Linked DNA regions of Ruminococcus albus AD2013. The protein of the gene in region 2 interacts with the protein of the main gene of each other region in a pairwise test. Links are inferred from orthologs where the notes say so. Each region holds a gene or a part of one and is shown on either strand. Other genes may lie near its edges. The genes, in order: N773_RS0114900 and sfsA.

Region 1 (3,232 bases), 390 kb from region 2 along the record:
ACGATGACTGCGGCGAGAACCTTATCTATCCCGATAAGTGGGAAGAGGTATGCCGCCTTGCCGAAAAGAAAGGCGGTATAGTCAAAGAGATAACCGATGAAGCCGCCCTCTGGGTGGAAGACGCATTTGAGAACTGCGGGTGCTTCACGATACTGGGGCTTTGAACCGAGGTGTATCATGACTGCTGACGAACTTAAATCAGAAGCTTTTCAGGCGGCACAGGCAAAAGGTCTTGAAAATTGTCTGAGCAAGGAAAAGTGGGATATCCTGCGGCGGGCTATGATGAACGAAATGCCGTTCCTGCCGACGTATACTGCAAAATTTATCACAGATGAAGAGCCATGCACCGAGGAAATAAACTGGCACGAAGCCTATGTATACGAGGGCTTGTTCAACGGTGCCTTTGCACTGGAATGGGTGAAGATACGACCATGCACCCAAAAGGTGCGCGGTAAACTTATTGCCCCCGAGATAATTGATGCGGGGAAAGAACTTGAAGATATACTGAAAAAGTATTCCATACCCTGTGAGGAAGAAAACGGCGTGTATACTATCTTCGGATGGAGATGAAATTATGGCTGAGATAGTTTTCTGCGAGAACGCAGATGAAGAACTTGAAAGATTCGTTGCTGATGGTTTTGAGGAACATTCAGCCGAGAACGGAACGTCAGCCGATTATAACGAGTTTACATTTGCCGCAAAGGACGGTAGTGATATCGTGGGTGCGGTGATGGGTCATGCTTACTATAATGAAGTACATATCAGCGAACTGATAGTACGTAAAGAATACCGCGGCAAGGATATCGGCACAGCACTGATAAAGGCTGTGGAAGACAGGTTCCGTGACAAAGGATATGATCACATCAGCCTTACAACTCACCGTTTTCAGGCGGCGGGATTTTATGAGAAGTGTGGGTTCACGGTGGAGTTCATCAGGAAAAGCCGCACCGATCCTAAACTGGATAAATATTTCATGGTAAAATATATTTGATAAAACGATTTTCTGAAAGGAGTTTTTATAATGGGTTACATCGACACACTGGGTCAGAAAGCGCAGGCAGCCAAGGGCACTATCGCTTTCGCTTCATCTGACATGAAAAATGATGCTCTGCTGGAGATAGCACATATCCTCCGCAGCAGCAAGAAAGAGATCATCGAGGCTAACGCTGTTGATCTCGAAAACGGCAGAATACGCAAGATGACCGAATCCCTGCTGGACAGACTTGCACTTAACGATGCAAGAATAGAGGGCATGGCAAATGCCTGCGAAGCACTTGCAAAGTATCCCGACCCTGTGGGCGAGGTAGTTGACGGAAGCACTCGTCCCAACGGCATGAAGATAGAGAGAGTCCGCGTACCTATGGGCGTTGTTGGCATGATATACGAAGCACGTCCCAACGTTACCGTTGATGCGGCTATACTCAGCCTTAAAAGCGGCAACGCAGTTATCCTCCGCGGCGGCAAGGAAGCTATAAACTCAAACAAATGCCTGGCTGACCTGATGCGTGTTGCAGTAAAGAGGGCAGGTTTCGATCCCGATATTATCCAGCTGGTAGAGGATACCGACAGAGGTATCGCACACGATATGATGACAGCTAACAAGTACATCGATATACTTGTTCCCCGCGGCGGTGCACAGCTTATCAAGGCTGTTGTACAGACAGCTACTGTTCCTGTTATCGAAACAGGCACAGGCAACTGCCATGTTTATGTTGATGCTTCGGCTGACCTGAAAATGGCTGTTGACATCGTTGATAACGGCAAGACACAGAGACCTTCTGTATGCAACGCTGTGGAGACCTGTCTTGTACACCGCGATGTTGCTGAGAAGTTCCTGCCCAAGCTGAAGAAGCGTCTTGACGAGCATAATGTGGAGATACGCGGCTGTGAGCTTACCAAGCAGATACTTGGCGGCTGTGTTGTTCCCGCTGATGAGGACGACTATGCAACAGAGTTCCTGGATTATATTATAGCAGTAAAGGTAGTTGATGACCTTGCTGAGGCTATCGAGCATATCTCAAAGTACAGCACTGGACATTCCGAGTGCATAGTTACCGAGAGCCTGTTCTCTGCGCAGGAATTCACTAAGCGTATCGATGCGGCGGCTGTATACGTAAATGTTTCTACACGTTTCACCGACGGCGAGATGTTCGGTCTGGGTGCCGAGCTGGGTATATCCACTCAGAAGCTCCACGCAAGAGGACCTATGGGTCTGCGCGAGATGACCACGACCAAGTACATCGTAACAGGCAACGGTCAGATAAGAAAATAAATACGGCTTCGTATAATATAATAATTAAGGTCGTGAAAATATGAAAAATCTTGTATCGGCTTCACTGCTGGGCTGTGATCTGGCAGATCTGAAAAACGAGATAAAAAGCATTGAAAAGGCAGGTGCTGACTGGCTGCACTGTGATGTCATGGACGGCGTTTTCGTGAACAATATCAGCTTCGGCACACCTGTGCTGAAATGTGTGAGGAAAGCGGCATCGGTGCCTATGGACACTCATCTGATGATAACCGACCCCATACGCTATATCGATGATTACGCGGGATTAGGTTCGGATAACATCACATTCCATCTTGAAGCGGCAAGCGATCCGCAGGCTGTGATAGACAAGATACATTCCCACGGGATAAGCGCGGGTATATCCATAAAGCCCGGTACTCCCGTTTCGGAGGTCAAGCCTTATCTCGGCAGTGTGGACATGGTGCTTGTGATGACTGTCGAGCCAGGATTCGGCGGACAGAAATTTGTGGCTGACACGCTGGAAAAGATAAGCGAGATACGCTATCTTCTCGACAGCATGGGACGTTCTGAAGTGAACATCGAGGTCGATGGCGGCGTGAACGGTGAGACTGTTAAACTCTGCCGAGAAGCGGGTGCGAATGTGTTCGTTTCAGGCTCTTACATCTTCGGCGCTGAAGACAGGAAAGCCGCTGTCAATTCGCTGAAATAATATCAGACTATATGATCCTGCCCCGAAGCATTTTAAAGTGCTTCGGGGCTTTTTGTATGCAGATAAGGTAAATCGGAGCACAGACCGCAGTTTCGCGCTTATATCATGTTTTCCTATAAATAAATGTTGTCTTGTTGAATATAGACAAAGCAGGCGCGGGAATTTCAGTTCAATTAACATGGCATATTATGTTGAAATTATATCAAAATTGTGATATAATTGATTTAGCGAAAATAACATATTAATTTACTCGAAAAAATTTAGAACAATTA
Region 2 (3,230 bases):
TGCTGATTTGAAAACCCCTTTTTGAAAATTTCTGCGTTTTGCACGTACTATTATATATCCTTCTGTAAATGTTCCACGTGGAACATTTTGCCGTGCTTTGATTTTAGTGAGAAGATTGTTCCACGTGGAACATTTTGTCGTGCTTTGATTTTAGTGAGTTAAATTGTTCCACGTGGAACATTTTATGCTGACGTTTATTTATTTCAATCGACAAACGTTCCGCCAAAAAAAGTGAATGATGTCACACTGAAAAGACAAGGGTATTAATCTGTCGGCAAAAAACGAAATATTCTCCGTATAAGTATATGGAAAATCTGCCGCGGCTGTGGTACAATCTTCTTAATGAAAAGGAGGAGCGATGATGAACAGGATAACGGATTTTATCACAAAGGCTTTTGTGGAGATGCAGGAAAGTCCCGAAGAAGAATTGCGGGAACTGGGAAAAGTAGTTGAAATAAACATCGGCGATATAAGACCGAACCCGTCTCAGCCGCGGAAACATTTTTCAGCCGAAGAACTGACGTCCCTTGCAAAAAGCATAACCGCCAACGGTATTATACAGCCGCTGACGGTAAGACGGAGCGATGAAAATATTGAACTGATATCGGGCGAGCGAAGACTAAGGGCGGCGAAGCTTGCGGGGCTGAAAACCGTTCCGTGTATCATTATCAAAGCTGACCGCGGAAGGTCGGCGGTGCTGGCTTTGCTTGAAAATATCCAGCGCAGCGACCTTAACTGTTTTGAAGAAGCAATAGCCATCAGCGCACTTATCGACGGCGGGGAAGTCACGCGGGAAGAAGTTTCCATCAAGCTGGGCATGGCACAGTCTACCATTGCCAACAAGCTCAGACTTTTGAAACTCAGCCGTGAAGAACAGCAGCTTATTATCGAACACGGTTTGACAGAACGTCACGCCAGAGCGCTTTTAAAACTTGCAGATGACGAACAGAGAAAAGTAGTGCTTGCGAAAACTATCGAGGGCGGCTGGACAGTTGACGCTTTGGAAAAATACATAGCCCGACTTGAAAGGGAAGAACTGAAAAAATCGAGCTATGAAAAACGCGCCGTCATGCTGAAAGATGTCAGGCTGTTTTTCAACTCCGTCAACAAGGCAATGGAGGTCATGAAACTTGCAGGCGTTGACGCAACTGCAAAACGCATCGACAGGGAAGACTGCATAGAGTATACCATAACGATCAAAAATTCAGGGGGCTGATTTTCAACAGTTCGGGGCTGGGGTGTTGAAAAATCTGGGTGCGAAAATGGGTCTGCTTTTGGGCGGGAGTTTTCAACGTTGCGGTGTTCGTGATGTTGAGAAATGTTCCACGTGGAACATTTTATTTTCAAAGTCATATCGTCACGAAAACACGCAGAGTTTTCAACATAAAGAACACCGACAGGTTGAAAATTTCCTGTCGGTGTTTTTCAGGCTTCTGTCATTCCTGCGATGGTCAGGGAGTCGGGTTCGGTGTGGCAGGTGAAAAACAGCACTTTGACCCCTGCGGCTTTTGCTTCTTCGATGGCGGTTGCGAATTCGGGGTGGGTTGCAGTGTTTGGGCGGACTTCTTTTACGCCGTCCATCTGTATCACAAATCCGATGGCGGCATTGTAGCCCGCGGACTTCGCTTTTATCAGTTCACGGATATGCTTCACACCTCTCTCGGTGGGTGCATCGGGAAAGTAGCCCACACCGTCTATCTCCAGTGTACAGCCTTTGACTTCAAGAAGATATTTGTCCTCTCCCCGCTCCATATAAAAATCTATCCTTGAATCGCCGTAGGTGAATTCGGGTATCACCTTGTCATAGCCCTGAGTATCCAGCCATTCACGCATAACTTTATTTGGCGCCTGACTGTCGATGTTGAAAAGTACGCCTGTACTTTTTTTGACTGCCACAAGGTCGTATCTTGTTTTTCTGTTCGGGGTGCCCGGTTCGGTCAGCCAGACTTCACAGCCCGGTATCAGCAGTTCCTTGCATCGTCCAGTGTTTTTCACATGGACGGTCTCCTGATTTCCGTCAACATTTACCTCGGCTATAAAACGGTTGGTGCGGGACAGGAATTCGGCTTTGATAATGTTCGGGTATGTCATCTTTGTTCCTTTCAAAGTGGGACTGTTATTTAATATGGTATCGCTCGGGGTGGAGTTTCAGTATCTCGAACATATGACCGATGTTGCCTTCACCTGCATACTTTTTCATATCGAAAAAATCTTCGGTTAAGGGAAGCCATTCGAGGTCATTTTCATCGCCGCTGACTTCGGTGGGCTGACTCAGCTGACCAGCCCAGACTTCCACATAACAGCCGTCCATTGGGTAATCGAAAGTCATAAGGCGTTCTAAGGTTATCTGTTCGCGGGTGATGGAAGTTTCTTCAAAAAGCTCGCGGTAGGCGGCGTGTTCGCCATCTTCGCCTTTTTCTATCTTTCCGCCCACCAGATTGTACAGCCCTTTGTAGGGGTCTTTTCTGCGTTTGCACATCAGCCACTCGTCGCCCTCGGGGGAGAGAACTATCATGCAGTTGTATCCTTGTACCATGGGGTCACTTCCTTATAAAATGTAGTATCTTCGAGGAGTAGTCGCCGCTTATGCCGTCGGCACCCCATGCTTTTGCACAGTTGATACCTGCGTTCATAAGTGCCGCACCTGATATCAGCTTATCGGGTTCGCTTTCCTCATAGTAGTAAGCATCGGGGTCGAGACCTTTCAGCTTTATGCGGCGGGAGCGCATATTGGGTCTTGCCATTACCTGCACGAACTCGAACAGGGCTTCGCTCTTGTCCTTTGCAACGAACATCCATGCATCCCATGTATTATCCTCGAACATATTGCCTATGCGGTAGTGGTCGCCTGTGCGGACGAGAGGATTGTACTTTTTGAATTCCTCAATCTGGGCGGGTATCATATCCCTGTCTTCCTGCGGGATACGGGTGACATCAAGTTCGTAGCCGAAAGTTCCCACCATGGCAACGTGCCCCCTTGTTCTGAAAGGAGTGTTTCTGCCGACGGTATGGTTGGGGCAGTCGGAAACGTGTGCACCCATCGTCGAACAGGGGTAGCATATGGAAGTACCGTGCTGTATTTTCAGGCGCTCGATGGCATCGGTATCATCGGAGCACCATATCTGCGGTGAGAAATAGAGTATACCCGGGTCGAACCTTGCGCCGCCGCCCGAGCAGTTTTCCAACAGGATATGAGGATAATCGGTGGTGAGTCTGCCCATAAGGTCGTA

Evidence for each region.
Region 1: the proteins of sfsA (region 2) and N773_RS0114900 interact in binary tests that used the Escherichia coli proteins (3 or more experiments, as listed by UniProt). The link is inferred for Ruminococcus albus AD2013 from one-to-one orthologs.

The regions. Positions count from the first base shown.
Region 1 is NZ_JAGS01000001.1:3,304,537-3,307,768, forward strand. Bases 248-3,146 are described here. They hold N773_RS0114900 (glutamate-5-semialdehyde dehydrogenase), read left to right. Parts: upstream 248-1,021; coding sequence 1,022-2,272; downstream 2,273-3,146. Other genes in these bases: N773_RS0114890 (DUF6678 family protein), read left to right, coding at 248-570; N773_RS0114895 (GNAT family N-acetyltransferase), read left to right, coding at 575-991; rpe (ribulose-phosphate 3-epimerase), read left to right, coding at 2,313-2,960. Also shown: N773_RS0114885 (hypothetical protein), read left to right, coding at 1-164; more of N773_RS0114890, read left to right, coding at 127-247. UniProt on the Escherichia coli protein: Catalyzes the NADPH-dependent reduction of L-glutamate 5-phosphate into L-glutamate 5-semialdehyde and phosphate. The product spontaneously undergoes cyclization to form 1-pyrroline-5-carboxylate.
Region 2 is NZ_JAGS01000001.1:2,917,693-2,920,922, forward strand. The notes cover bases 259-3,155. They hold sfsA (DNA/RNA nuclease SfsA), read right to left. Parts: upstream 2,092-3,155; coding sequence 1,426-2,091; downstream 259-1,425. Other genes in these bases: N773_RS0113030 (ParB/RepB/Spo0J family partition protein), read left to right, coding at 362-1,216; N773_RS0113040 (NUDIX hydrolase), read right to left, coding at 2,117-2,536; N773_RS0113045 (alpha-galactosidase), read right to left, coding at 2,541-3,155. In the rest of the region: more of N773_RS0113045, read right to left, coding at 3,156-3,230. UniProt on the Escherichia coli protein: Binds to DNA non-specifically. Could be a regulatory factor involved in maltose metabolism.